2 regions of the Pseudomonas onubensis genome follow, and region 2 is predicted to be linked to the other one. Evidence: riboswitches for the same ligand, from Rfam matches in the RefSeq annotation. Region 2 holds a riboswitch; the other holds the start of a gene.
What was found. Region 2 has a riboswitch for cobalamin ahead of ACTD9P_RS19590 (ABC transporter substrate-binding protein). Riboswitches for the same ligand answer to the same signal wherever they lie in the genome.
Positions count from the first base shown of each region.

Region 1 (15,064 bases), on a different contig from region 2:
ACCAGTTGCGGCACGATCAACAACTGGCCGCCGTGCATCAGCGCGCCCCAGATTTCCCAGACCGAGAAGTCGAACGCGAAGGAATGGAACAGCGCCCACACATCGTTGGCGTTAAAGCCAAACCAATGCTCGGTGGCGGTGAACAGCCGCGCCACCTGGCGGTGTTCGATCATCACGCCTTTGGGCAGGCCGGTGGAGCCGGAGGTGTAGATCACATAGGCGAGGTGGGCCGGGCTGAGCGCGACGCGCGGGTTGACGATGGATTCTGCGCGCAGGTTGTTGAGGTCGATGCGGGTCAAATCACCGACCAGATGTTGGGTGTTGGCTTGCACCAACACCGCCAATGGCGCGCTATCGGCCAGGGTAAAGGCGATGCGCTCCAGCGGGTAAGCCGGGTCGATGGGCACATAACCGGCGCCGGCCTTGAGGATGCCGAGCAGGCCGATGATCATTTCCGGGCCACGTTCCACGCAGATCGCCACGCGGTCATCGGCGCGAATGCCCTGGGCCAGCAGGCGGTGGGCGACCTGGTTGGCGCGTTCGTTGAGTTGGCGGTAAGTGATGCGCTGGGTGTCGAAACGCAGGGCGATGGCGTTGGGTTGAGCGGCGGCGTGGGCTTCGACTTGCGCGTGAATCAGGACGGTGTCGCGGTAGTGCGCGGGGCTTTGATTGAGGCGGTGCAGCAGATGGTGACGTTCGGTGTCAGGCAGGATATTCAGGCCGCAGAGCGGCATATCCGGTCGCTGTTCCAGGGCCTCGGCCAGGCTATGCAGGGCTGTGTGCAGGTAACCGGCGACCTGTTGCGCGCCGATGGACGCATCGACCATCACCGTCAGCGCAAAGTCTTCACCCAGGTCGTCGACGTTGACTGTCAGCGGGTAGTTGGTGCGCTCTTCGGCGCCCAGCACCTGGATGCCTTCGGCCACCTCGATCACCGCCGCCATGTCGGTGGCGGCACTGTGACGGTAGTTGAGCATCGCACTGAACAGCGGTGTCGGCGCCGCCACACCGCTGCAACGTTGGGCCAACGCCAGGGATGCATGCTCGTGATTGAGCAAGGTGGTGAGGCGTTCGTGGGTGGCCTTGACCCCGGCGCGCACGCCCTGCTCGCCTACATCCACGCGCAGCGGCAAGGTGTTGATAAACATACCCAGCGCGCGTTCACCGCCATCGCCGGCGCCCATGCGGCCGAGCATCACCGTGCCGAACACCACGGCATCGCGCCCGGACACCACGCCCAGTACGCGTGCCAGGGCCAGGTGCATGATGCTCGCCACGCTGACGCCCAACGGCCGCGCCAGGCTGCGCAGGCGCCGGCTCAGGCTGCTGTCGACGGGCACGCGCACTTCATCGATGCCGTGCCCATCGCCTTGCACATCCTGCAGGCCGAAAGGCAAGGTTGGCGCATCGATATCCGCCAGCATGTCGCGAAAGAACGCCTGATGCGCCTGTTCACTGACGCCATGGCGCACCTGGGCGATATAGCTGCGAAACGCCACCGGCTCAGCAGCCTGGGCTTGCTCACCGGCCAGATACCGTTGGATCTCATGGCGCACCACATCCAGCGCGGTGTGGTCGAGGATGGTGTGGTGGAACAACAGCATCGCCACCACGCGCTGGTTGGCCGGGTCATTGGCGTAAACCAGGCGCAGCAACGGTGCCTGGCCCAGGTCCATGCGGTAGCTGCGGGCGTCATAGCGGGCGAGCAACTGCGCCAGGCGGTCGCCGTCGGTAAAATGCGCTTCTTCGCAGGCCAGGGTTGCCTTGCGCCACACCACTTGCAGCGGTTCGTCCAGACGCTCCCAGGCCATGGAAGTGCGCAGGATGTCATGGCGGTCGATCACCCATTGCAGCGCCTCGGCAAACGCATCGAGGCGCGCGCGGCTGTCGAATACAAACTGCGCGTGCAACACGTAGGGGTCACCCTGCTGCGCCGACAGGTGGTGGTACAGCATGCCTTCCTGCAGCGGCGCCAGCGGGTAGATATCCTGCACATTCGCAGCGCCTCCGGGGATGGCGGCGACAATACGGTCGATGGCGGGCTGGTCGAGTGTGACCAGTGCCAGCATGTCCGGGGTAATGCGGTAGGCCGGGCTGAGCCAGTCACCCCCGTGTTCAGCCACAAAGGCAAGCAGTTGGGGTTTGTGCGCGATCAGTTGATCCCACAGCGCGTCATCCAGGGCTTGGTCATCGCCGAGGATAATCAGGTCGCCTTCCTCCAATTGAAGACGGATCGCATGGGTGGAAATCGCTGCCAATAATTCACTGAACTGCATGGGGTAACCTGCCTGATAAGTCACGGTTGAGGAGAACGTCCGTATTCAGCTGCCGTTTGAAGCGGGTGTGCTGGGCGCCGGAAAGAAAACGCGGGCGCAGCCGGGGGCCTGGGGTGGCTTGCGGCAGGCTTGGAAAATTAAGGGATTTGGCAGGCAGGGGGTGACATGGGAAGCGGGGACAAAGCGGCTCTCTACGCAGACATATGGCCTAACAGTCAGGGTGGAACCCGCGCACCCGATTCCGGCACCCAGAGGCGTCAAATACGCGTCTCTACCCAGGACCTGAACCTCATGACGACCATCGCTCACCTGCCGCTGCGTACCCAGCCCCTGCCACTCGAGAGCAGCCCAAAGGCAGAGTCTGTAACCGGCAACCCAGTCGACCTCCACAGCAGCGCCAGTAACGTGTCCGCCGGCACCACGAAGCCCCCTCTGGGTAGTCTGGGAGGCGCGTTGTCCTGGCCGATCCCTTTGGATACCGACGAACAGCGGCGCTTGCGCCTTCTTACGTTGAACCACCAACACGCGCTGGGCGAGCAGCCGTTGGTGATGCAAACCAAAGGCGGCGTTCTGGAGTTCCTGCGTTATCGCCAGCCGCTCCCGGCAGGCGCGGGGAACGACCCTGCCAAGATCCTCGAAGCGCTGGTCGGCTCGCCGCAAGGGCAACTGATGGGCAAAGCCCTGCAACAGAGCATGCAAGGCATCGACAGTGATAGCAGCGTGACGGATTACCTGCTGGCGGCAATCGCATTGCAGATGGACCCTGAGTCGATTACCGCGCCCGCTCGCAACACCGTCGCCGGCTTCGATCTGGCCCCTGATACACAGGGCGGGCGGCATGCGTCTACGGTCGTGGACAACCTGGCCAACCATTTAAGCCGCACCGGCAGAACCAGCGCGGCGCTGGCGAGCGTCGGTGCTTACCTGTTGCTGGCCAGATCGGCGCCGCAGTTTCTGATCAAAGACATTCCCCCGACGGTAAAAATCGGCAGCCAGGCATGGGCCAGTCTGACGATTGCCGCCATGACGATTGAGGCGCAGACACCGGGCAAAGTCCCCGGCATGACGTTTGCCCAAGTCATGAGCGCGGCTGAACAGGCTCAGCGGGCGGACCCGGCGATCAGCCAAACGGCACAAGCGACGGCGCTGCTCGATTGGGCGATTGCGAATGGAATACTCACCAAAACACCCGATGACAACTACCCTCCCGCCCAACTTGAATCGGTAAGAACCCACTTCAACGCGCAGCTCCACACCCGGCTCACGGCCTCTGAGGCACTGGACAAAGGATTACCCACGCGTGAGGCGATCGCACTGGCCGCACTCAAGGCGCGATTTGGCGACCTCGGCGGGTTCTTCCAGGAAAAAATATTTTCTGTTGATCAACATTACGTGGCGATTGAACGGGGCACACTTTCGCTATTGGATATCGCCATGATCGACTGGCTGGAACCCAGGCCCTTCAAGGCACATGAACCCAGCAGCTCGCTCAAGTCCGATGCATTGCGCGGGGTGTTAACGCTGTTGAACGCAAACCCGCAGTTTGGCGTGCCGGCTGAATTCGAAAGGCAATTCAGCGCCGCCGTCAAGGATAAAAAAGCCGCGGTCAATACCACGGTCAGGCACATGATCTCGCAACTGCCATTTGAGGATCGAAAGAACTTCGAGTTTGGAAAAGTCAGTTTTTTCCAGGAAGGCTCATACGTCATGGATGGTCATTTCAATAATACCCATGGCCCAAATAACCCGGGCCTGCTGGTCAAGACGCAGCGCGGTGCCAACCGACAGGCCTATGTCATCGACTTCAACAAGGGTGTGATTGAAACGACGAGCCTGTACAGCGCAAGGGTTAAGGAAACCAGGAACGCCAACACCGTTTTTACCACCAAAGTGTTCACCCCGGCGGATGCAGCACAGAGCCTGGAGCGTGAACGCCCGCTGAATGACTCACCCTGGAATAGTTTTACCAGCGCTCGATCCCAGGTGATCGCCTCGGCGTTTGTCGAGCACCTGGACCTTGACGATCCTGTTATCAAACAGCAGGCGCGCGGGCAGACGGCCCTGGACAAGGCGAACGCGCAGTTGAGCGAGTTTTTGTTAAACCTGATTCCGTTCAGGTCCGCCATTGTCAATTTTCAGAACGGCCAGCATGGCGCGGGCGCAGTCGATCTCTTACTGGATGTTTTCGGCTTTTTGACCGCCGGCACCGCAACCGCAGGAAAACTGCTCAAGGTCGGCCGTTCTCTGCTGTCCACCGCCGGCAAGGCATTGCAGGTCGCCAAGGTGGTTGGCGTGGCGGCCATCGACGTACTCAACCCCGTGGGTGGCGTGGGTGATCTGGTCAAGTTTGCGGGCAGTGCTGGTCTGTTTCTGCTGTCCAAAGGCGTCAAAGCAGTGAACGAGCTCAGAGGCGCTACCGGCAGCTACGACCTGTTGAAGGCGATCAGCAAGCAGTATGACGCTGCGGCAACCGGCAGCCTCAAGGTAGCTGGCCGGACGGTGGAAAGCGCTGCGGTACTCAAGAACGGCCATTGGTATTCATTTGATACCAATACAATGCGACCGTATGGCAGCCCGCTCGACGATTTCACGGTCGCGACCCAGGCTGTGGCGGGGAACGTGGAGACGGCACGCAATGCCGGGCGGCAAGATCTGAGCTATGCGCTGTTTGGTCATCTCAGTGTGCCCGAATCCCGCATCGCCGGGCTTACACGCAATAGTCAGGGCGTGTATGTCGCAGCCGACGGGCACCTGTCGTATATCCGCCATACCGACAGCAGCGGTAAAACAGCGGTCTATGAGGTTCGACAGGTCTCGCGCACAGAAGGCGGCGGCGTGCAGGCGCGGGTGTATCACAACAATCGGCAAACCGAATTGCTCCTCCAGCATATCCAGGGTGATCAATGGCAACGGTTGGGTGCGCCCGGTGGAATCACACTGGAGCCACCATTGAACCCGCACTGGGATCCTGAAATGGACATTTACCTGGCGCCGCAGTCTCGCAAGCGACCCGGCCCGCCTCAAGACAATGATGCCAAGCAACCGCGACAGGATGCACTCCCGACTCAGGTCAAATCAGACATTGGCCGCAAGATCGACAGCGGCGCCGAGGCGGTCGTCTACGAAAGCCTGGACGGAAAACACGTGTACAAAGACTTTGGTCTGCTCTCCTCACGGCCTTCCGGTATTGACCTGGACACCGAAGTGAACGCGCTCAACCGGTATTACGGGGATGGGTTTGCGACGAGCATCATTGAGGACGGCCGCGCCTATATAAAGATGGGGAAGCTGGACGGCGTACCGCTATCAAAAGTCAGTAAACATAGCCTGTCCGCTGACGTCAAAGGTCTGCTTGAACAGACATTGATCGACATGGAAAGTAGGGGAATATTCCATCAGGATCTAGTGCTGCAGAACTTCCTCTACAGTGCCAAAGACCAAAAAATCTATCCGATTGATATCCAGTCACTCCCGCCGGAGCAGCTCGTACCGGGTAGCCGGACTTATAAAATGGAGATGAGGATCTACAAAATGGCAAAGGAGGAGATGCTTGAGAGTTTTGATGACTTGTTAAGTCCGCCGGTTTAAACATCCGGTCGCTGGGCGGCGTTGTTTCAGTCCTTACAACGTATCGATCGGCAGATAGTCCACGCCCAACGCCATCGCCAACTGCCTAGCCCGGCCCAGCCTGATCGGGCCGCGCTCGATATCCACCAGTACTCCAGGGCAATCGAGCACGGGCAACCCAGCGATATCTTTGAGCCGCCCATCGGTGATCACCAGCAGCCGTTGCTGCTCGGCCGGGTAACGCTGGCGGCGCACGTGCAGCCAGTGGCCGGCTTCGGACAACGCCGCCAGCAACGGTGTGCCGCCCCCGGCACCCAACTGTGCCAACCAGCCGGTCAAGCTTTGGGCAGCCTTGAGCCCCTGCACCTGCCACTTGGGCGATTGGCCGCTGGCGGTCAATAACGCCATGCGCGCGCGTTGCCGATAGGCGTCGTCAAACAGCTGGGCGAGCAGGCCTTTGGCGTCGCTCAGTGCGCCATGGCGGCGGGTGGACGCCGAGGCATCGACAATCACCAGCCACAGCTCATGGGCCGCGCGGCTGCGCAGGTGATAGAGCAGATCCTCACGGCTGTGTGGGCGACCACCGAGCAAGGTGCCCGGCCAATTGATCGCGCCACGCTGGGCACTGCGCGCCTTGCCGTGCCTGCCGTGTTCCAGTCGCCCTGCCTTGGGTCGTGCATCCGCCCCCGCGTCAGGTCGAGGGCGGATGCCTAGGGCTTTTTTGGCCAGGCGGGCACTTCCCGGCGGGCGCCCGTGGGCAATGCGGGTGCGGGCATATCGCCCCACTGGCCCTGGCCGGGTGTCGGGTCAGACGGTTTTGCTGCCTGGCCTTGATCGGGCGGGCTTGTCGACGCTGACTGCGGTTGCCGGCGATGACGCAAGGCGAACTCAGCCACCGCTTCAATATCTTCTTCGGCGATAGCAGCCGCGCCGCGCCAGGCAGCATGGGCACGGGCGCCGCGCAACCAGACCAGGTCGGCACGCAAGCCATCGACACCGGCGGCAAAACAACGCTCGGTGATCTGCGCCAGGGCCTGATCGTCCAGTTCAATGTTGTCGAGCCGCTGGCGCGCCTGGGTGCAACGCTCACGCAGCGCCGCCTGTGGTTCAGCCCATTGGCTGCAGAACGCAGTCGGGTCGCTGTCGAAATCCAGGCGGCGCCGGATGATCTGCCCGCGCTCGTTGGGCAGGGTCTGCCCGCTCAGCGCCACATTGAAGCCGAAGCGGTCGAGCAGTTGCGGGCGCAACTCACCCTCCTCCGGGTTCATGGTGCCGATCAGCACAAAGCGCGCCGAATGGCGATGGGAGATGCCATCACGCTCGATCAGGTTGGTGCCACTGGCGGCCACATCCAGCAGCAAGTCGACCAGATGATCAGGCAACAAGTTGACTTCATCGACATACAACACGCCGCCATCGGCCTTGGCCAATACGCCCGGGGAGAATTGTGCGCGGCCCTCGCCCAGCGCGGCGTCCAGGTCCAGGGTACCGACCAGGCGCTCTTCGGTGGCGCCCAATGGCAGGGTGACGAACTGGCCACTGGCGAGCAGGTCCGCCAGGCCACGCGCCAGGGTCGACTTGGCCATGCCGCGCGGACCTTCGATCAGCACGCCGCCGATTTTCGGGTCGATGGCGGTCAGGCACAGCGCCAGTTTCAGCTCATCGGCGCCGACCACGGCGGACAGCGGGAAATGGGGAATATCGGTCATACCTGCTCTCTTTAAATTCTGCTATTTCTTGTGGCGAGCGATCGGTCAGCTGTCTTCTTCTATGTCCAGCAACAGGTTTTCCAACGCCTCGCGGTACGCGCCCGGCTCCTGCCACATGCCGCGCTGCTGGGCTTCGAGCATGCGTTCGGTCATGTCGCGCAGTGCCGCCGGGTTGTGCTGTTGCACAAAGGCGCGGGTGTCGGCGTCGAGCAGGTAAGCGTCGGCAAGCAAGGCGTATTGGTGATCGTCGATCAGCGCGGTGGTGGCGTCGAATGCGAACAGGTTGTCCACCGTGGCCGCCATCTCGAATGCGCCTTTATAACCGTGGCGTTTCACCCCGTCGATCCACTTGGGGTTGGCGGCGCGGGAGCGGATCACCCGGTTGAGCTCTTCCTTCAAGGTGCGGATCTTCGGCAGGTCCGGCTGGCTGTGGTCACCATGGTAGCTGGCGGCCTTGTCGCCGCTCAGGGTTTCCACGGCGGCGAGCATGCCACCCTGGAACTGGTAGTAATCGTTGGAATCGAGCAAGTCGTGTTCGCGGTTGTCCTGGTTTTGCAATACCGCCTGCACCTGGCTCAGGCGCTGGGCGAATTGTTCGCGGGCAGCGGTGCCTTCATCGGCACCCCCATAGGCGTAGCCGCCCCAGTTCAGGTAGACCTCGGCCAGGTCTTCGCGGCTTTGCCACAGGCGGCCGTCAATCGCGCCCTGCACACCCGCGCCATAGGCACCGGGTTTGGCGCCAAAGATGCGCCAGCCCGCCTGCTTCGCAGCCGCCGCCTCGTCCAGGCCCGCCGCGAGCAGCGCTTCACGCTCACTGCGCACCTTGGCCGCCAGCGGGTTCATGTCGTCCGGCTCATCCAGCGCCGCCACCGCCTGCACCGCCGCGTCGAACAGGCGGATCAGGTTGGCAAAGGCATCGCGGAAGAACCCGGACACGCGCAGCGTCACATCCACTCGTGGGCGATCCAACAGGCTGATCGGCAGGATTTCAAAGTCATCCACGCGCTGGCTGCCGGTGGCCCACACCGGCCGCACGCCCATCAGCGCCATGGCCTGGGCGATATCGTCGCCACCGGTGCGCATGGTGGCGGTGCCCCATACAGACAGACCGAGCTGGCGCAGGTGGTCGCCATGGTCTTGCAAGTGCCGCTCAAGGATCAGGTTGGCGGATTGAAAGCCAATGCGCCAGGCCGTGGTGGTGGGCAGGTTGCGCACATCCACGCTGAAGAAATTACGCCCGGTGGGCAGCACGTCCAGGCGGCCACGACTTGGCGCACCGCTGGGGCCAGCCGGTACGAAGCGACCACTGAGGGCATCCAGCAGGCCGCGCATTTCGGCGGGGCCACAGGCGTCGAGGCGCGGCGCGACAACAATGCGCAGGCTCTCGATCACCGACTTCACGTCCTCCCAACCGGGTTCTTCTAGCTGTTCGAGCGGGCCTTCCAGTGCCTGCTCGATCAGTCGCGCGGCATACAGTTCCAGGCGTTCACGGGTGTCGCCGGCGGTGCGCCACAACTGCGCATCGATCTTCTGCAACACCTCGGGGCGGCGCCCGGTCCAGGGTTCGGCCAAGGCACAGTCCAGTGGGTCGAAACCCAGGTCGAAGGCTTTGGCCAACACCCGCAGCAGGCTCGATTGCGGGCCACGGCCATCGCCACGGGGAATGCGCAGCAGGGCCAGCAAAGTGTCGATACGCAGGCGGCCGTCGGGCGACTCGCCAAAGATATGCAGGCCGTCGCGGATCTGCGATTCCTTCAAGTCACACAGGTAGGTGTCCAGGCGCGGCAGCCAGACTGCCGCGTCGGCGTCGTTATCCAGCTCCAGTTCCTGGTCGATACGGGTTTCGCGCACCAGCTTGAGAATGTCTTTTTGCAGCTCAAGGGCGCGGCGCGGGTCGAGCAATTGCGCCTCGTAGTACTCGTCCGCCAACAGCTCCAGGTTACGCAGCGGGCCGTAGGTTTCGGCGCGGGTCAGCGGCGGCATCAAGTGGTCGATGATCACCGCCTGGGTGCGGCGCTTGGCCTGGGCGCCCTCGCCTGGGTCATTGACGATAAACGGGTAGATATTCGGCAACGGCCCGAGCAGCGCATCCGGCCAGCAATGTTGCGATAGCCCGACACCCTTGCCCGGCAGCCATTCAAGGTTGCCGTGCTTGCCCACATGGATCACGCCATGGGCGCCATAGGTGTGGCGCAACCAGAAGTAGAACGCCAGGTAGCCGTGGGGCGGCACCAGGTCGGGGTCGTGGTACACCGCGCTGTGGTCCACCTGATAACCGCGTGCCGGCTGAATGCCGACGAAGGTCAGGCCCAGGCGCAGGCCGGCGATCATCATGCGCCCGTCGCGGCACATCGGGTCGTTGTGCGGCGCGCCCCAGCGTTCCAATACGGCTTGCCGATTGGCCTCGGGCAAGCGCTGGAACATCGCCTCGTAGTCGTCCAGGCCCAGGCTTTGATGGCACGGGCGCAGGTCGAGGCTGTCGAGGTCGTTGGTGACGCCGCCGAGCAGCTCATGGATCAAGGCCGTGCCGCTGGCGGGCAACTCACTCGGCACCGGGTAACCTTCGGCGTGCAGCGCCCGCAGGATATTCAGCGCTGCCGCCGGGGTGTCCAGGCCTACGCCATTGCCGATGCGGCCATCGCGGGTCGGGTAATTGGCGAGGATCAGTGCGATGCGTTTGTCGGCATTCGGCACCCGCGCCAGTTCGACCCAGCGCCGCGCCAGCTCAGCGACAAAATCCATGCGCTCGGGCGCTGCGCGGTAGCACACCACGTCGGATTGGCTGCGCTCGCTGCGCCAGGCTAAATCTTTAAAGCTGATGGGCCGGCTGATAATGCGCCCGTCCAGCTCCGGCAAGGCAATGTGCATGGCCAGGTCACGCGGGCCAAGGCCTTGTTCGCTGGCCTCCCAGCCGGGCTGGTTGTCTTGCGCGCAGATCGCCTGGATCACCGCGATATTGCGGCGAAACGGGCGCAGGTGCGGGGCTTCCGGGCTGGACTGGGCAAAGCCGGTGGTGTTCAAAATTACCGCCGCCTGCACTTCATCCAGCAAGTCCTCGACCACCGTCAGGCAGCCGGGCTCTTTTAAACTGGCCACCGCCACCGGCAGCGGGTTAAGGCCCGCCGCCTGCAAGCGTTGGCAGAACACATCGATAAAACCGGTGTTGGCCGCCTGCAAGTGCGAGCGGTAGAACAACACCGCCGCCACCGGCCAGTCGGCGTGCCAATCGGCCTGCCAGTCGTTCAGCCGTGGGTGGGGTTTATACGGGTGATAAATGGCCGTGCGCGCCAGGGTTTGCGGCTCGTCCCAGGTGTAGTCGCGGCCCAGGTGGCTGCTGGCCAGGCAACGGTAGAAATCCAGCGCATTGCCCAAACCGCCCTGGCGCAGGAAGTGCCAGAGGCGGTCGCGCTCAGCCATGCCAACGGTGCTTAAGCCGCTGAGTTCCGGGTCGGGGCGATCATCGCCCGGCACCAGAATCAACTGCACGCCGCGCTCGGCCAACTCCACCAGCCGCTCAATGCCGTAGCGCCAGTAGCCGATGCCGCCGTGCAGCGAAATCAGGATGACCTTGGCGTGGCGCAGCACCTCGTCGACGTAAAGGTCGACCGAGGCGTGGTTCTGCACCTGCATGGGGTTGGCCAGGCGAAAACTGGGGTAGTCGTCCGGCAACTGCTGGCCAGCCTCGGCCAACAGTGCAAGGCTGGAATCACCGCTGCACAGGATGACCAGCTCGGCAGGGGTTTGGCCAAGGTCGGCAATATTGTCGTCCGAAACGAAACCGCCCGGCTGAGTCCTGAGCAGGTGCATGGGTTAAACGCTGAGCGCTGCGCGCAATTGCGCTTCAAGGCCCGCCGCGTCCAGTTCCTGGCCGATCAGCACCAGGCGTGTGATGCGCGCTTCGTCGGCGCCCCAGGCGCGGTCGAAGTGCTTGTCGAAACGCGTGCCCACACCCTGGATCAGCAGACGCATCGGCTTGTTCGGGATCGCCGCGAAGCCTTTGACGCGCAGGATGCCGTGCTGCACCACCAACTGGGTCAGGGCGTCGAGCAGCAGTGCTTCGTCGGCCTGCGGCAAGTCGATGGAGATGGAGTCGAACGCATCGTGGTCGTGATCGTCTTCGCCTTCATGGTGATGATCGTGATGGCTGTGGCGGCCGTCGATGTGTTCTTCGGAACCGGCGCCCAGGCCGATCAGCACGTCCAACGGCAAACGACCGCTGCTGGCTTCAATGATCTTCACCGCCGGCGGCAGTTCCTCGGCGACTTCCAGGCGCACGCGGGCCAGGTCTTCGGGGCTGATCAGGTCGGATTTGTTGAGGATCACCAGGTCGGCGCTGGCCAGTTGGTCGGCAAACAGCTCGTGCAGCGGCGATTCGTGGTCCAGGTTCGGGTCGAGTTTGCGCTGGGCATCAACCTGGTCCGGGAAGGCGGCGAAGGTGCCGGCGGCCACGGCCGGGCTGTCGACCACGGTGATTACCGCGTCAACCGTGCAGGCGCTGCGGATTTCCGGCCACTGGAAGGCTTGCACCAAGGGTTTTGGCAGGGCCAGGCCCGAGGTTTCGATAAGGATATGGTCGAGGTCACCGCGACGTGCCACGAGTTCGCGCATGACCGGGAAGAACTCTTCCTGCACGGTGCAGCACAGGCAGCCGTTGGCCAATTCGTAAACGCGGCCGTTGGCTTCTTCTTCGGTGCAACCGATGGAGCACTGCTTGAGGATCTCACCGTCAATGCCCAGTTCGCCGAACTCGTTGACGATCACGGCGATGCGACGGCCTTGGGCGTTGTCGAGCATATGGCGCAGCAAGGTGGTTTTACCCGAACCGAGGAAGCCGGTAACGATGGTGACGGGGAGTTTGGCCAGTGTTTTCATCGGATGCCCTTGGGGGCGGGCAGACGGGACGATAGACCCTGCGACGGCGCGCAGCAGCGGATTTCGTCACCGGATCACCCCGCCCGGTTAAGTAGAAAATCGGTTACGAGGCAGGTCTCCTGGCTTGGGGTTTGCAGGCCTTGCGACCCGCGCTGGCTGCGCCTTCCCGCCGTTATGGCAGTGGCGTGGCAGGCAGATAAACCCTTCACAGTTGCGGGGGCAGCCGCGGCTTGTACCGCGTTCCCTTCTTAGCTTCGGCGTGGGCCGAAGAACCTCGAAGGTGCAAGGCTACAGGGGCTCGCGGCATTTGACTACCGTCGCCCGCCCATGCTCTCCTACACATCTTGTTTCGGGTGCCCTTCACAGGGTGAAACGGGAAACCGGTGAGTCATCGCGTAATGACGAGTCCGGTGCTGCCCCCGCAACGGTAAGCGAGCGATGCGTCACAACCACTGTGCCTGTAGGGCATGGGAAGGCGATGCTTGATACGGCCCACCTCTTCTCCCAAGAGCGCCCCTCGCAAGCCCGGAGACCGGCCCGAAAAATCAGATAACAAACCCGCGGTGGGCGGGCGCTGTTCGGAACCCTGCGTGCCTGGCTCGCGGGGTTTTCATGCGCTCGTGTCACCCTGAAACCCTGAAGGGACGCGCCATGTCGATCATCAGCAGCACTTCGCACACCGCCAGCAGCACCGCCACCTTGAGCCAACGCCTGAGCGCCGCCATCGGCGCGTCGATCCTCGGCGCGTGCCTGGTGTACTTCGCCGGGTTCTCGCATATTGAGGCCGTGCACAACGCCGCCCACGATACCCGCCACAGCGCCGCGTTCCCGTGCCACTGAGGGCTGCCGACATGATCAAGCGTATTGCCCAAACCGCAGGTTTCACTGGCCTGCTGGCTGCCCTGTTGCTGACCCTGCTGCAAAGTTTCTGGGTCGCCCCGCTGATTTTGCAGGCGGAAACCTTTGAAAAGGCCCCGGTCGCCGAAGTGGCGCACGAACACGCCGCTGGCGCCGCAGCCCACACCCACGATGCCGAAGCCTGGGAGCCGGAAAATGGCTGGCAGCGTGTGTTGTCGACCACCGGCGGCAACCTGGTGGTAGCGGTCGGTTTCGCACTGATGCTGGCCGGCCTCTACACCTTGCGCGCGCCGACCCGCACGGCTCAAGGGTTGTTGTGGGGCTTGGCCGGTTACGCAACTTTTGTACTGGCGCCCACCCTGGGCCTGCCGCCGGAATTGCCGGGCACCGCAGCCGCCGACCTGGCCCAACGGCAGATCTGGTGGATCGGCACTGCAGCCTCTACCGCTGCGGGTATCGCACTGTTGGTGTTTGGTCGTAGCTGGCTGCTCAAGGTGCTGGGCGTGGCGATCCTGGCCGTGCCCCACGTGATCGGCGCGCCGCAACCGCAAGTGCATTCGATGCTGGCACCCGAAGCCCTGGAAGCGCAGTTCAAGATCGCCTCGCAACTGACCAACGTCGCCTTCTGGCTGGCCTTGGGCTGGATCAGCGCGTGGCTGTTTCGCCGTAACCGCGACGGCCAATACTCGGCATGACACTGGTGGTCGGCCTGGGCTGCCAGCGGGGTTGTGATGTTCACGCCCTGCTCGGCCTGTTTGACGCAGCCCTCGCCGACGCCGGGATTGAACGCCAACGCATCACGGCGCTGGCAAGTATTGATCGCAAACAGGCTGAACCCGGCCTGCTGGCCCTGGCCCGGCTGCTGGAACTGCCTTTGCAGTGTTTCAGCGCAGAACAATTGGCCGGTTTTGCACAGCGTTTGAGCCACAAGTCAGCCGTCGCTTTTGCGCATACCGGTTGCTATGGCATCGCCGAAAGCGCGGCACTGGCCCTGGCTGAACAGTTGTCGCATCGCCCTGCCCGCCTGTTGATCACGCGCAAAAAAACCGCCCAGGCCACCTTTGCATTGGCGTGCGCCGACTAAAATCCCGATAATTGCCCACCTCGATCATGAGCAACTTTCATGCTCGCCCGTTTTTCAACAGGAACTTCCATGACCGTCTACTTTATCGGTGCAGGCCCCGGCGACCCGGAATTGATCACCGTCAAGGGCCAACGGCTGATCCGTAGTTGCCCGGTGATCATCTATGCCGGTTCCCTGGTACCGGCGGCGGTACTGCAAGGTCATCAGGCCGAACAGGTGGTCAACAGCGCCGAATTGCACCTGGAGCAGATCATTGAGCTGATCAAGACAGCCCACGCCAACGGCCAGGATGTGGCCCGCGTGCACTCCGGCGACCCGAGCCTGTATGGCGCGATTGGCGAGCAGATCCGTTGTTTGCGTGAGTTGGGCATACCGTTCCAGATCATCCCAGGGGTGACGGCGGTGTCGGCTTGCGCAGCGTTGCTGGAGACGGAGCTGACACTGCCCGACATCGCCCAAAGTGTGATCCTGACCCGTTATGCCGATAAAACCAGCATGCCGGCAGGTGAGGCATTCGACAGTTTGGCGCAACATGGCACGACGATGGCAATTCACCTGGGGGTCAACCATCTGGAGAAGATCGTCGCCGAACTGCTGCCGCACTACGGCGCCGACTGCCCAATTGCAGTGGTGCACCGCGCGACGTGGCCGGATCAGGATTGGGTGGTGGGCACTTTGGCGGATATTGCCGTGAAGGT
Region 1 is NZ_CBFHAZ010000056.1:186-15,249, reverse strand. It holds gene ACTD9P_RS18170 (non-ribosomal peptide synthetase) at 1-2,276, opposite strand, end outside; gene ACTD9P_RS18165 (OspG family effector kinase) at 2,568-5,864, shown strand; gene ACTD9P_RS18160 (vWA domain-containing protein) at 5,898-6,500, opposite strand; gene ACTD9P_RS18155 (magnesium chelatase ATPase subunit I) at 6,554-7,552, opposite strand; gene cobN (cobaltochelatase subunit CobN) at 7,598-11,359, opposite strand; gene cobW (cobalamin biosynthesis protein CobW) at 11,363-12,424, opposite strand; cobalamin riboswitch at 12,517-12,716, opposite strand; cobalamin riboswitch at 12,759-12,979, shown strand; gene ACTD9P_RS18140 (CbtB domain-containing protein) at 13,076-13,264, shown strand; gene ACTD9P_RS18135 (CbtA family protein) at 13,276-13,977, shown strand; gene ACTD9P_RS18130 (cobalamin biosynthesis protein) at 13,974-14,366, shown strand; gene cobM (precorrin-4 C(11)-methyltransferase) at 14,436-15,064, shown strand, end outside.
Region 1: linked by a shared signal. The riboswitch ahead of ACTD9P_RS18140 (CbtB domain-containing protein) and the one ahead of ACTD9P_RS19590 (ABC transporter substrate-binding protein) in region 2 are both predicted to bind cobalamin.

Region 2 (15,064 bases):
GATGAATCAACTGCGCGGCGGCGCTGATGCTGCCTTGCTCGGCAACGGCCTTGAAGATTTCCAGCTGCACCAAATCCAAATCATTCTCCAATCGCGAACATGATCGTTCCCACGCTCTGCGTGGGAATGCCGCCAGGGACGCTCCGCGTCCAAAATCCAACATCCATTCTCAATTCGAGAACGCATCACTTAATATTATTCAGTTTCCAGAAAACATGCACCCCCGTAGGCTGACCCCATTCCACTCATTCAGCCGGACGGTGCCATGAACGCTATTACTCACCAAACCCACGCCTTGTCGATCAACCCCGCCAACGGTGAAACGGTCGCCAGCTACCCCTACGAAACCGAGGCGCAACTGGACGCCGCCCTCAACCGCGCCACCGCAGCTTTCCGCACCTGGCGCCGCCAGCCGGTGAGCCAGCGTGCAGAGTTGCTGCTGGCCCTGGCCGGTGCATTGCGCGAGCAAGCCGAAGACATGGCCCAAATGATCACCCTGGAAATGGGCAAACCCATCGCCCAGGCCCGCGCCGAAATCGAAAAATGTGCACAGCTCAGCGAGTGGTACGCCGCCCAAGGCCCGGCCATGCTCGCACCGGAGCCGACCCTGGTGGATAACGGCAGCGCGCAGATCGAATATCGCCCGCTGGGCCCGATCTTCGCCGTGATGCCATGGAACTTCCCGGTATGGCAAGTGCTGCGCGGCGCCGTGCCGACCTTGCTGGCCGGCAACACATACGTGCTCAAACACGCGCCGAATGTGATGGGCAGCGCCTACCTGATCCAGCAAGCGTTCCAGAAAGCCGGTTTTGCCGAAGGCATTTTTGAAGTGGTCAACGTGACCAACGACGGCGTGTCCAAGGCCATCGCCGACCCACGCATCGCCGCCGTCACCCTCACCGGCAGCGTGCGTGCCGGTATCGCCATCGGCTCCCAAGCCGGTGCTGCGCTGAAAAAATGCGTGCTGGAGCTGGGCGGCTCCGACCCGTTTATCGTGCTCAACGACGCCGACCTCGACGCCGCCGTTCAAGCGGCCGTGATCGGGCGTTTCCAGAACAGCGGCCAAGTCTGCGCCGCCGCCAAGCGCCTGATCATCGAAGCAGGCGTGGTGGAAGCCTTCACCGCCAAGTTCCTCGAAGCCAGCCGCAACCTGGTGATGGGCGACCCGACGTCGACCGACACCTACGTCGGCCCGATGGCGCGTTTCGACCTGCGTGATGAGCTGCACGGGCAAGTCCAGGCCACCCTGGAAGAAGGCGCGACTTTGCTGCTCGGTGGCAATAAAGTCGCCGGCGCTGGCAACTACTACGAGCCGACCGTACTGGCCAATGTCACCGACCAGATGACCTCGTTCAAACAGGAACTGTTTGGCCCCGTGGCCTCGATCATTACCGCCCGCGATGCCGACCACGCGGTAGCGCTGGCCAATGACAGCGAATTTGGCCTGACGGCGAGCATCTTCACCACCGACTCGGCAAAAGCACGGGAGATCGCCAACCAACTGGAAACCGGCGGTATCTTCGTCAACGCATTCAGCGTGTCCGACCCGCGCGTAGCGTTCGGTGGGGTGAAAAAGAGTGGCTTCGGCCGCGAACTGTCGCACTTTGGTGTGCGTGAATTCTGCAACGCACAGACCGTGTGGCTGGATCGCAAATAAACCAGGCAACATCCTTCAACTGTGGGAGCGGGCTTGCTCGCGAAGGCGGTGTGTCAGTTGGCAAATTTGTCGACTGGCAGACTGCATTCGCGAGCAAGCCCGCTCCCACCCAAGCCGGCTCCCACCGTTGATCTTCGGTGTTTGTGGATGTGCGTGAATTCTGCAATGCGCAGACGGTGTGGCTGGGTCACAAATAAACCCGGCAACACCCCTTCAACTGTGGGAGCGGGCTTGCCTGCGATAGCGGTGCATCAGTGACAAATCCTTGGCTGACACGCTGCAATCGCAGGCAAGCCAGCTCCCACTCAAGCCAGCTCCCACCCTGGATCTGCTGTGTATGTGGATTAGTCCACCGTGACCTTGCCGGTAGAAAAATCGACCTTCAAATTCAACCGCCCCTCATTCACCAACCACGGCCGAATCGAAAACCTGCGCGCACCGCACTGATGCATCGGGTCCTCTGCGGCAATGGCCTTGGCATGCTCAATCGACGTTGCACGAATCACAAACATGCCGTCGCCATCCCAATACTGCTCATCGTCACTCCAATGCGGCCCGGCAGCGACCAGGATACCGTCGCGCTCGATCTTGCATTGATGCTCAAGGTGAATCGGCAAGTTCTGCATCACCGGGCCAAGCCCATCGGTTGGCGTTGAAAACACCACATAGAACTGCTTTTGCAGCATGCCCTTACTCGCCTCAAGCACTTGCTCGCGCGTTACCCGGTTTGTTTGCATGTTTGTACCCGTAGGACTGTCGACGTGGCGGCACAGGCCTTTTTCACCTGCAGCATTGGCCACGAAGCATTCCCCAACCCTGAGGGCGAGCGGTAGGCCAGTCGCAGGCATAAGACTTATGCCCGGCAGGCATGCATCTGAGTCAGAGCGCCCACAGGCGGATCAAGGCAAACCCCAAGTCTATATTGACGCATTCACGCCCATCCACCCACTCATCCCCGCGAAGGCGCCGCCCGGTGTTGGTCTCACGTTCACCTTTGGCAATCACCAGCACAAACAACCGGGCCGGGCATTCGAATGAACGCAACCGCTCGACATCAGCCCTTACCGACCAGTCGCCCTCCAGGCACTTGGCTTGGGATATGTCGCCCAAGCACTTGATTTCAGCGACCATGCTTGTTGAACCGCTGTCGTCCAGGGCATACAGGTCGGCTTTGCGCCGCTCGCCAATCGGCAAATCGGTCCAGATGCTGAGCTCCTGCTTGAACCAGGCATACAAACTGATTTCGGCCTGAATCCAGTGCTCGCGGCAACTGTTCAATTGCAGTACCTGTTCGAGTTTCTCGCCCATTTCACGAAAGGCCTGCTCGAACAAAACAATCCATTGATCAGCATTCATTGCCGGCTCCCTGTGTATGACGTATCGAGGCTAGTGCTTGACCGGCGCATCCCAGCAATCCGGCTGGCGTGCGCAGACATCGTATTGGCGATCCATCAAGGCCATGCGGTTGATGTGGGCATCGGTGGCCGCCCGGAACGACTGGTTGCTGGTGGTGATATAGGCCGCGGTGCGGTCACTCAGGCGTGCGCTTAACTGGCCTCGGGTGTGGGCATCCAGCGCCTGGGGCGCAGTGGCCATGGTTTGAAGTGTCACGTCGCTCAAGCGGCTCAACTCATCTCGGTAGGTGTTCAGGTATTCGGCACGGGCCGCGTCGTGCTGGTGGTTCAAGTCGTACTGCATCGCTTCCAGGTTCTGCTTGTAGAGCGCCCAATACCCCTCGGGCAGCACACCACCGTCTTGTTTACGCAATTTGGCAATGCGCGCGTCGTTATCCAGCGCCGGTTTGAGGACGGGCTTTTGCGACGAGATCACCACAGGGTCTTGCGTGATGATCTGGTCGATCCAGCCCGTTCGCGCCGGGTTCGAAGGCAGCACCTGCCCCAATGGCTCGAGGGGCACCGACGCAGCGGGTGGCGGTGGAGAAACTGACTGGGCGCAACCACCCAACAGCAACACAGTGCACAGCTGGGTCAAAACGAGGACGTGGCGAAAAGGCATAAGCTCTCCATGAGCAAGGACGAATCGAAAAGGCGCGGCGAATGACATCACTAGGCCAGTATCGTATTTCAGCCCATTGCTGATCAAGCTCCCACTGAACCACGCGATGAACTACCATACCGCGCCGGTTCCCAAACGGGACTAATAGGGAATTCGAAGCGCTGACCATCGCGCCAATCGAAACTGCCCCCGCAACTGTAGGTGCCGAGCCTGCTCCCCACTGCCACTGGACCACGTCCGGGAAGGCCGGAGCGAGGCGACGACGCATCAGTCAGGAGACCTGCCGGCAAAGCGTTATCACTAACCGGCGGGGTGTCCGGGAAGGACATCCGTGCCCTGCAAACCTGCAGCGTTCAAAGGTGTGTTTCCGAGCCGTACCTGCCCTGTTTTCATGTACGGTTCACTCGGAGATTGCCCCATGCTGCTACGCGTTTCGGCCCTGATCACTGGCCTGGGCTTTTGTGCCCTGGCCCACGCCACGCCGACTCACTACCCGCTGACGGTCGAAAACTGCGGCAGCAGTGTCACCTTCCAGCAAGCCCCGACACGCAGCGTGACCATCGGCCAGGCCGCCACCGAGATGCTTTACGCCCTGGGCGTTGCGGACAAAGTGGTCGGCACCTCGCTGTGGTTCAACAGCGTATTGCCGCAGTTCAAGGCGCAGAACGACAAGATCGCGCGCCTGGCCGACAACGAACCGAGCTTCGAAGCCGTGATCGCCAAACGCCCGCAACTGGTGGCCGCCGAACTGGAATGGGTGGTCGGCCCGCAAGGCGTGGTCGGTACCCGCGAGCAATTCCATGAACTGAAGATTCCCACCTACGTGCTGCCCTCCGACTGCGAAGGCAAGGACAACCTGGTGGGCGCTGACGGCACGCGGCTGGAGCCGTTTCGCATCGACACGATCTATAAAAGCATCAGCCAGTTGGCCGAGATTTTCGACGTGCAAGCGCGCGGCCAACAGTTGAATGACGAACTCAAGGCACGCCTGGCCAAGTCGGTCGCCACCGCGCAAGGCAAAGGCCTCAAGCATGCCAGCGCGCTGGTGTGGTTCTCCAGCAGCGAAATGGCTGCCGACCCGTACGTGGCAGGCCACAAGGGCATTCCCGAATTCATGCTGCAAACCCTCGGCCTGCGCAACGTGGTGCAGTCCGACGAAGAATGGCCTGCCGTCGGTTGGGAAACCATCGCCAAGGCCAACCCGACCTTCCTGGTAATTGCGCGCATGGACCGCCGCCGCTACCCCGCCGACGACCATGAAAAGAAACTCGCCTTCCTGCGCAGCGACCCGGTGACCCGCAACATGGACGCGGTGAAAAACAACCGCATCATCATTATTGACGCCCTGGCGTTGCAGGCCAGCATCCGTATGTTCGATGGCCTGGAACAACTGGCAAGCGCCATCGACGGCTACGACCTGCCCAAATGACCCGTACCCTACTCGCCCTCGCCGTGTTGCTGATGGCCGTGCTCGCCGGCACCGCCATCGGCGAAACCGCGATCGAACCGCAGGTGGTGTTGCAGGTGCTCGCCAACAAACTGTGGGCCGCCGGTTACGTGCTCGACCCGATCGACGAAGGCGTGGTGTGGAACTACCGCCTGACACGGGCGCTGGTCGCCGCCGCCTGTGGCGCAGGGCTGGCCACCTGTGGAGTGATTTTGCAGTCGCTGCTGCGCAACCCGTTGGCCGATCCGTACCTGCTGGGCATCAGTGCCGGCGCCTCGACCGGCGCAGTGTTAGTGGCGTTGATGGGCGTGGGCGGCGGTTTGATCTCGCTGTCAGCCGGCGCGTTTGTCGGTGCCATGGCGGCATTTGCGCTGGTGATATTGCTGGCACGGGCCAGCGGCTCAGTCAGCGGCACCGGCCAGATCATCCTCGCCGGCATCGCCGGCTCGCAGCTGTTCAATGCCCTCACCGCGTTCCTGATCACCAAGTCCGCCAGTTCCGAACAGGCACGCGGCATCATGTTCTGGCTGTTGGGCAACCTCAGCGGCGTGCGCTGGCCCTCGGTATGGCTGGCGGTGCCGGTAGCGGTCGCAGGCTTGGCAGTGTGTTTGTGGCATCGGCGTGCGCTGGATGCGTTCACCTTCGGCACCGACTCGGCGGCTTCACTGGGTATTGCGGTGCGGCGTGTGCAGTTTGTGCTGGTCGGTTGCGCGGCGTTGGTGACGGCGGTGATGGTGTCGATTGTCGGCTCCATCGGTTTTGTCGGGCTGGTGATTCCCCACGCCGTGCGCCTGCTGCTGGGCACCGGGCATTCGCGCTTGCTGCCGGCCAGTGCGCTGGGCGGCGCGTTGTTTCTGATTGCGGCGGATGTGCTGTCGCGCACCTTGATCAAGGGCCAGGTGATTCCGGTCGGTGTGGTCACGGCGCTGGTCGGCGCGCCAGTGTTTGCGCTGATCCTGATTGGCCGGAGGAATGCGCGATGACGGTACTCAGTTGCACCGGCCTGGGCTTTAAAGCGCGCGAAGCGCAGTTACTGCGCGATATTCACCTTGAAGTTCAGCCAGGTGAAACCTTGGGCATTGTTGGGCCGAATGGCTCGGGCAAATCTACCTTGCTCAAACTGCTCGCCGGGTTGCGTGTACCTGCGTCGGGCGAGGTGTTGCTGGGCGGCCAGCGCCTGGGCAGCCTGTCGCGCCGTAGCATCGCGCAGCAATTGGCCGTGGTGGAACAACAGGCCGACACCGACGATGCCATCCGCGTCTTCGACGCCGTGGCCCTGGGCCGCACGCCCTGGCTGTCGGCACTGAGCCCGTGGTCTGCCGAAGACGATGCCATCGTGCGCCAGGCGCTGCATGATGTGGACGCCACCCACCTGGGCCAACGCGCCTGGCGCAGCCTCTCTGGCGGCGAGCGCCAACGCGTGCACATCGCCCGCGCATTGGCGCAACGACCGCAGATCTTGTTGCTGGATGAGCCGACCAATCACCTGGATATCCAACATCAGCTGGCGATTTTGAAAGGCGTGCAGGCACTGCCAGTGACCACCTTGATTGCGCTGCATGACCTGAACCAGGCGCTGACCTGTGATCGTTTGGCGGTACTGGATCACGGCTGCCTGGTGGCATTGGGCAAGCCGCTGGAAGTGCTGACACCGCAGCGGTTGCAGGAGACATTCGGGGTACAGGCGCATTACCTGACAGACCCGTTTGATGGTGCGCAAATCCTGCGATTGCGCCCAATTTAACTGACTCTGTGGGAGCTGGCTTGATCTATAAATACCGCTGCATATGCGTCGTCTGCCACACCGGGTCGGCGTCGACGTCGATGACCTCAAAGCCCTGCCACCGCCAAAAATCAATCGCACCCGGCAAAAACGGATGGGTGTGCAGGTAAACCACCGCCACCCCATCCGCCTTTGCCTTCGCCTCTAACGCGCGATACAACCTGCCCGCCAGGCCAAAGCGCCGAAAAGCCGGGCGCACAAACAGGCGCACGACTTCCACCGTTTTAAACCCCTGGTAATTCAATCGAGGGAAACGGCCGTCATAAGGCAAGTAGCCGATCGCCGCGACGATCTGGTCATCTGCACGCGCGATCAGAAATTGCCCGCCGCCCTCAAGGTAGGTGGATTCAAATTGCGCCAAGTCGTCAGGCATCGCCGCTTCGCTGAGCTTAGGGAAAAGCTCGGCACGCGCTTGCAGCACAAAGGTCAGCACCTGGGGAATATCGGCAGCGGTGACCGCGTGAATGTTCATTACCCGCACGCTCGCTGGTAGAGAAGGTAGGCATTGGAGCCCGTCCCGACGCACACAAAACCTGCCTGCTCATACATCAGCCTGGCCGGGTTATCCGCCCGCACGCTCAAGCGCAGTTGCGTGAAGCCGCTACGCTTGGCCGCAACCGCATAAGCTTCCAGCAACACACGACCTATGCCCTTACGCCGGTACGCCTCGCTGACGCTGATGGTGCAAAGCTCGGCAGAATCGGCGTCGGGCATCCATAACGAATAACCCGCAAACCGCCCCTCCAGCGTTGCCACTGTCAGCCGGTCAAAATTCTCGACCCACACGGCCAGGTTTTGCTCCAAGTGCAGCCGCCATGCGGACTCGTGAGCCGGCTCCCAACATTGGATGTAGGCCAACTCGCCGCGGTAAATCAGTGGCAGGTCGGTGACGATAGCCAGCCTGAGCGTCACGTGTAAGTCGCACATCGCACTGCCCTTGGTAACTGACGACAAGAAGGCTTGAGATGACCGACGCTGTGAAAAAAAGGGGGTTTCATCTAGTCCTGAGCGGCCTGCACCTTAATGTGAGCCGTGATCCACGCGCGGCTATGGGCAAGCACTGCCTGCGCCATCGCCACCGGAAAATGAATAAACCCATGGGCAGATTCCGGTAACAGATGGGCTTGCACCTCTGCCGCTATGCCCCAGCGTTCGGCGATCAGCAGCGTGTCGTCTTTAAGCGGGTCCAACTCCCCTACAAACATTAACGCAGGTGGCAGCCCAGTGAAGTCGCCATACAACGGCGACAACGGCGGCTGCCGGCGTTCTTCATCACTCAAGCCCGGCGTCAGCATGCGCAGCGCTTCAACCATTCCCGGTCCGTCCAGCAACAATGTCTCTGGCCCCGCCGTGCGCACGCTCGGTGTGCCGGTCAAGTCGTATACGCCGTAGTACAACACCGCACCGCTCACACGCTTGAGCAATTCAGGCCATTGCTTAAGTGCCAGCAAGGTTGCCGCCGCCAGATGCCCACCGGCAGATTCACCCACGACGAACACCGGCAAATCGGCAAACTCATCACTGCCGAGCAGCCAGCGCGCGGCATTCAGGCAATCCTCTATCAGCCCCTCAACCGGCGTGTCCACCGCCAGCCGGTAATCCACCGACACCACCGCCACGCTGCACGCCTGCACCATGCCCAGGTTCAAGTCGTCATCCATCTGCGCATTGCCGATCACCCAGCCGCCGCCGTGGATATCCAGCACCACGCCTTGGGTTTTCCCCTCGGGCCGCAGGATGCGCACGGGCACCGAGCCGCCCCATCGGGTTTCGGCCACCGGCGCTTTCTTTATCGCTTGGCTGACCCGCAACAGGGCCTGGATCAAACGCGGCGTGACGCGGTTGCGGATTTTGAAACGCGGCAGCCAGGCCAGCTTTTTATTGAACTGGCGCATCTGGGCCAGCTCAGCCTCGCTCGCGGGCCAGCGTTTATGAGCCATCAGCGGTTATTACGCAAAATCGAGAAATTCAACGCCGCCGCCACACTCAGCCACGCCAGGTACGGGAACAGGATCAAGCCGGTGATCAAGTCCAACCGCAACGCCATCACCACCAACGCCGCCACCACCAGCCACAGCAGCACAATCACCACCATCCCGGCCACGATGTTATGCGCGCCGAAAAACACCGGCGTCCACAGCGTGTTCAGCGCAATCTGCGCCGCCCACAAGCCCAAGGCCAATTGGCTGCCGGGAATCATCGTCAGGCGATAGCCCGCCCAGGCGAGCAGCAGGTAGATAACCGTCCAGGCCACCGGAAACAACCAATTGGGTGGGGTGAAGCTGGGTTTGACCAGGCTTTCATACCACTGGCCGGGCTTGAAAATGACGCCGGTACTGGCGGCCGCGCCGCAGGCGATGAGGAAAATCAGAAAGATCATGGGCTATCCACTCTCAGGGTTCATTTCAACATAGGACGCGTCAGCAACCGGTAAAAGTTCACAAATCATCCGGCGAAACGATCGTGAGCCAAGGCCAGCGCGCCTGATAACTGCGGGCCTTGGCGGCGAACAACTCAGGCTCGGGGTGCAGCGGGTTAATCCGCAACACGCCCTGCTCCACATCCGCTAACCCATAGGGTGCATACACCTCGCCCGTGTCGATCTCCAGCCCGATGCACGTGCCGGCCACCAGATAACGGTCCACGCCTTGTTTAGCCGAGTGCAACTGTGGATAAGGCCGACCAAAGCGCTCGCCGTACCAAAGATGCACCCGCGCCTGGTTCTTGACCTCGACACTGACGCCCAAATCCTCAAACAACCGCGCGGCGGCGCGGATCACTTTGTCCTCAGCTTCGTAGGACAGATCGGTGTCGAAGTAAAAGACGTCGTAGTCCTTTACGCCCTGAGCCGCAGGCAAGTTTGACTGATGGTTCCAGACGGCCTGGAACAGGCAGCCCGCCGTAAGCATGCACTGCTCCACACCAAGGTCGGGCAGGCGCGCGGTGATTTCGGCGTTGATGGGGTTGGCCATGGCCAGGTCGAGCAGGGTTTTGACGGTCAATGTCATGGTGGGCATTCCTTGTGTATTCAGGGTGGCTCAAGTCACCGAACCTACACGACGGCGGGGAGGGTTTCGTGACAGCAATGTTTCTATACACTTTGCCCGCCCGCCACCAATCGTCAAGGATAAAACGATGCGAATCAGAGAAATGGCCCTCATCACCACCGCCGCTTTGCTGCTCACCGCCTGCAGCGACAGCCCGTCGGACGCCGACATTCAAGCCGCGATGCAACCCAAGCTGGAAGGCGCTTCCTGCATCAAGGCGGCGATGTTCAACCGCTTCCCGGTGACCCTGAGTGACAGCGCCATGAGCGGCACCTCCAGCGCCAACCAACCGGCCTTCGATGCGCTGACCGACGCCGGTCTGCTGGCCAAAAGCGCCAACACCTACAGCCTCACCGACAACGGCCGCGCCGCCTACGTGCAGCAAGAGTCCGGCTTTTGCTACGCCCAAGGCTATGAAATCGCCAAGATCCAGAACATCGCCGCCAACCCCAACCCGATGGGCGCCGCCGTGGATAAATCCTGGGTGGTGACCGTGGACATCCGCCAGAAAACCATCGCCGACTGGGCCAACACCCCGGCGATTGAAAAACTGGCCCGCAACCCGGAAAACCTCTCCGAAGTGCCCAAAACCTACACCGTGGTAGTGGGCCGCTTGAAGGGTGAGCAAACGCTAAAGCTGATCGACCCACGGTTTTCGATCATGCGTGGGGTTGGGGTGAACCAGGCCTACTGACCAGTACAGCTCACCTGTGGCGAGGGAGCTTGCTCCCGCTGGGCTGCGCAGCGGCCCCAAAATAGTGAGAACACCTCGCACTGGAGCACCATCCCGGTCCAGCGGTAGCAAGTTCCCTCACCACAGATGATGTAATGCCCTGCACCACCTTGCTCCATTGCCTACGCGTGCGTCAGAATCCGCCAGCTTGTGTGCTGAGGTGGCCGTCTCTAAGGTGGCTCGGTCGCTGAATGTTCAGTGATCGGGTTTAGTAGCCTGAGTTGGGTATTGAAAAGTGCATGAGCTTCATCAATCAGACATTGCGTCTGTGCTTGATGGTGGCTGTGCGTAGGGCGTCCTCGGGCGCGCCGGCTTTGATATCCACCGGTCTACTAACCTGCGCACAGCTGCCACCTTTTCGTTTAGTAGCGAAAAGATGGCGGCCAAAACCAGGATATCGTTATGACTCAAGCAAAAACTGACTCAACCACCCTCTTCACCGTCGTCCCCGACGCCAGCACCGAAACCCTCATCACCAACAGCTACGAAACCTTCACCAGCGTCAGCACACTACTGCTCGACCTGTCCGAAGACCTGTGCGGCAAACACCGCGACATCGCCCTCGCCATCCACCAACTAAGCGAACTGGGCGTGCTGCTCACGGCCAAATTGCTCGACCGTGAGGCGCCTTGCCCTGGCTGATAAATAGCCTAAGGCAGCGCCGCTGATGGCGCTGCCTTCAATTAACTCCAGGGAACGAATCAACGTACTGAATGGTGAAGTCAGGAAAGGAGTCAACAATCTGGATCTTGTAGTCAGGGAAGCTCTCGACTGTTTTCCACTTGCCGGCCGAATCGGGAAAACTGCTCACCTGTTTTACCTTAAGGTCAGGGAAACTGTTTACTACCTTGACCTTATAGTCCGGGAAGCTACTGACGAACTTGATATTGCCGTAAATCTTCGACACATCAACAGTCGTATCAGCTTGAGCGCCGAAGGCACACGCCAGCAGCAGCGACGCGAGAGCAACTTTGAACATGGCAGCCTCATCCTGAGCAATAAAAGGCGCCCAGTCTAACGCCCTGCGCGCGCAACTTCCTGTAGTGCCGGGTGCTTAACCCTTCAACTCACCCGCACGGTTGCTCGCCGCATCGTCGTAAGCCACATACAAGGATTCGGCAATCTGGCTCTTGATGGCTTTGGTGGATTCCAGGCCCAGTACAAACCCTTCGGCTTTGCCGCCAGCGCGGTTGAGTTCTTCGTGGGTGGAAGCGCCGGTGATGGCGTCAAGCAGTTTGGTGGCGTGAGGGCCTACGCCTTTGGGGAGGGAGATTTGGTCGATGGACATGGCGATACCTTGATAAAAAAATGATCGGGAGCGCATGGACCACTGCCGGGGGGTGCCATGGTAGACCGGTTAGCGTGGAAAGGGGGTGGTTTCGGCCAGAGGCGACAATCCAATCGGTGAAATCTCACAGATGGTCAACGCGCTCCATTGCTGAGCTATCACGTCGGTGCGGCGTACTTGTCTGAACGTCGCTCGCCAGCTTTTCGTACAAAGCCTAGGACGATGGAGACCAATTTAATAGGGGGACGGAGCGACGCTTTGCGACTCATGGCAGCAGGGTTGTGCGACTGCCATGTAGAGCAATTTTTGAGTCAGTCGACTGGGTTGTTGTCTTTCTCTTTGCGCCAGTCCACGGTGTAAAGAAGCTTCTCGGCGTTCAGGTACAGTACGGCGCATGATTCGACGAGTGTCTTTGCCGAGGTTGATTCTACGATTTCTCCGTCGAGCGAAATGAAGCTTTGCTGACTCAGAGACTGGTACACATGAAGTATGTTTTCAATCGCTTTGTTTTCGACGTTTTTAAATAAAATTGAATCGTGAACCAAGAATGGAATAGTGGTATGCCTTAGCAACGAGGTGTCTAGAAGGATTAGGTTCGAATAAGCTTTGCCTGTGCCGGTATCCTTGGGTATTTCATAGCTGTATTTTTCCGGCATGAGTTCAAGTTCAGGTGAAGCTCGGACCTCTCCGTAGATGAAGTTCACTAAACCCTTGATGTCTTTGTTCAGGCTGCCTTCAATATCTGACAATATGACTATTTTTTGTTCTTTCAGGCTGACTTTAAGATTTTTGATTATTCTTTTGATATCAGTAAATTTTTCATACAACTCGTTTTCCTTGGTAAGGCTGGAAAGTTCCAAGGAGATATCAATTACCGAGTCGACAATAAAAGCAGCGTTGCCAGAGTTTTTCAACGCCTTGGCGATGGCTGCGTTGCATGTGAAAATCTGGGCATCAACAATTCCTAACTGTTCGGACAACTCTTGCTCTTTTGCTTTAATTTCCTTGCGAAGTATACGAGTCAAGCCATTATGAAAAGACTCAATGCTGTCTAGTTTTTCTAGGTTGAGCGACGGAATGATTTCAAGCAGCGGTTGGAAGCTTCGCTTGGAGATATTTTTATTGTCCTCAAGATTGGCTCTGACTCGCTCAAGCTCGCTAGAGATAGACATCTTTATTTCGAGCAATTGATTTTTTTGAGTTTTTTGCTCTAGAACGGCTTCGTCAATCAACTCATTGATAGAAATCGCCAAGCTGGAGATTTCAGTTCTGATTTTGTCCAAGCGGCCTTTCTGGAGCGCAATATCTTCAGTATTTTTATTGTATTTCGTCTTGGTGATTTTGGGAATGATGCTTTGTTTTGCCGCCGCATTGAGGGACTTTTGCCCAGCTAGCAAACTGGCCTGCCGTATCGACATGTCTGCCAGTGGACTAAACCGTTTGAAAACTTTAATCAGCCAATCAATGCACTGGGACCCGCTTTCCTGGTTGAAATTATGGAGAGGCCTCCTTACGTCTAGGTTGTCACGCCCCCAAACTCGCGTAACCATAGACACTACGGATCGGAAACTCAGGTCTTCAATGCTGTTGGTGTAGTGAAGTCGCAAGAAGCCTAGATAGGCTGAGATGCTAAGTTCGAGCTTGGAACCATCGGATTCATGAAGATGCAGAAGCGTAGGGGTGCCGGTGTTTCTTTCAAAAATATAGCCTTTATCTAATTGAAGCTTGAATATGTAGCTGTGATGCCCCAGTGTTTCGGGAACATCTTTGCTATGGGTTATCAGCGTGTCACCGCCACAAACGAAATCGATGATTTTCAGAAGTGTTGACTTGCCAATCGAGTTGGAGTTGGCGCGATCGCCCACGACAATGTTTAATTTTTCCTTGAAGGCGATGCGCTTTTCAGTGAACCACTCGCAGTCGATATAGGTCAGCATCTTGAAACAATCCCTGTCGTGAGGTTTACCTGGAGAATATTGCTAAGATGTAGGATTTCTATGGCGTAGAGAAACAGCTCGATGGAACCTATACTTGAAGACGTTTTTTTGTACAGTTCCCCAAGCGATATGGGTTGCTCGACGGAGGCGTGCACCTTTTCTGCATGGCCCAAAGACGATTCTGCGAATGATACAAATTTATTTGGCGTGATCATTCAAAAATCTCGCAGTTTTGAATAAAAAATGACGCGATAATTTCCGAGGCTTCATTGGAGTCAGAACCAGAGCGATGACAAATCCAATCTACGATATTCTTGAATATTACTTGTTGGTTCTGTGTTTGCTTCCTTTGTAGCAAATAGTAAGTTTTTACTTGAAGAGAAATCATAGTCGATGAGTCCGGAGACTCTGCTTCCACCAGCTGTAACTTTTTACGCACGAAAGAAAAATAATTGCTGACATTTTCCTTGATGCGGTTCTTTGTTAGACGCGTCATGGTGTCATTGATCTTCGTGCTGAGTTCTTTTGGCTCAAGACTCAGCTCGACATCCACATCTGATACATCTTCAAGCGCATCAATAATTTTCGCAATTTCGTTCTCAATGGCGTACTCATCCATGAGCTTGAACTGACGGTTACGTTCAATGATTGACTGCTTTAACGCGACCATTTCCCTGTAACCATCAACTGTCCGTGGATTGTCGAATTCAGTATGACAAAGAATGCAAAGAGCGATGAGATTGTCCGGGTGATCCACGTTTTCGTGTAGCCTGAATTCATCTTTGAGAAGCCCTAACTCTTTAGGCTTAGGATTTAGTGGATAGATATGTGCAAGTTCATATTTTTTATTTGATGTCTTGGCCTTCTCGTACATTAGGGGCTTTCGACATTTAGGACATTTGGCCGAAACCTCACCAACTAACATGATATTGATGTTTTCGGAGAAACTCTTGCGTTTGTTCGTGGGCATGCTCTGATCCTTGAGAACGAAGCGAGCAAAAGAAGCTGGAGCGGATGATAGCGGAATGAGATCGCTAGACATAGTCTCTCACTCGGTCAAAGGCCTCTACGTGCTGCCCCCTATGTTTCAGAATTAGCTCTGGCTTGGTCCTCACGGCTTTGCGCCCGTGTCGAGAGCAGCCAACGCTGGGTTATT
Region 2 is NZ_CBFHAZ010000064.1:21,770-36,833, reverse strand. It holds partial or broken gene ptrR (putrescine utilization regulator PtrR) at 1-79, opposite strand, end outside; gene ACTD9P_RS19610 (aldehyde dehydrogenase family protein) at 266-1,657, shown strand; gene ACTD9P_RS19605 (YciI family protein) at 2,002-2,394, opposite strand; gene ACTD9P_RS19600 (hypothetical protein) at 2,537-3,013, opposite strand; gene ACTD9P_RS19595 (hypothetical protein) at 3,044-3,673, opposite strand; cobalamin riboswitch at 3,782-3,975, shown strand; gene ACTD9P_RS19590 (ABC transporter substrate-binding protein) at 4,092-5,102, shown strand; gene ACTD9P_RS19585 (FecCD family ABC transporter permease) at 5,099-6,103, shown strand; gene ACTD9P_RS19580 (ABC transporter ATP-binding protein) at 6,100-6,864, shown strand; gene ACTD9P_RS19575 (GNAT family N-acetyltransferase) at 6,890-7,375, opposite strand; gene ACTD9P_RS19570 (GNAT family N-acetyltransferase) at 7,375-7,830, opposite strand; gene ACTD9P_RS19565 (alpha/beta hydrolase) at 7,902-8,843, opposite strand; gene tspO (tryptophan-rich sensory protein TspO) at 8,843-9,283, opposite strand; gene ACTD9P_RS19555 (nucleotidyltransferase family protein) at 9,342-9,911, opposite strand; gene ACTD9P_RS19550 (SEN1982 family lipoprotein) at 10,039-10,644, shown strand; gene ACTD9P_RS19545 (DUF6124 family protein) at 11,086-11,325, shown strand; gene ACTD9P_RS19540 (7(1) septoil knot domain-containing protein) at 11,363-11,662, opposite strand; gene ACTD9P_RS19535 (hypothetical protein) at 11,738-11,971, opposite strand; gene ACTD9P_RS19530 (DUF2326 domain-containing protein) at 12,283-13,908, opposite strand; gene ACTD9P_RS19525 (ABC-three component system middle component 7) at 13,902-14,123, opposite strand; gene ACTD9P_RS19520 (ABC-three component system protein) at 14,120-14,950, opposite strand.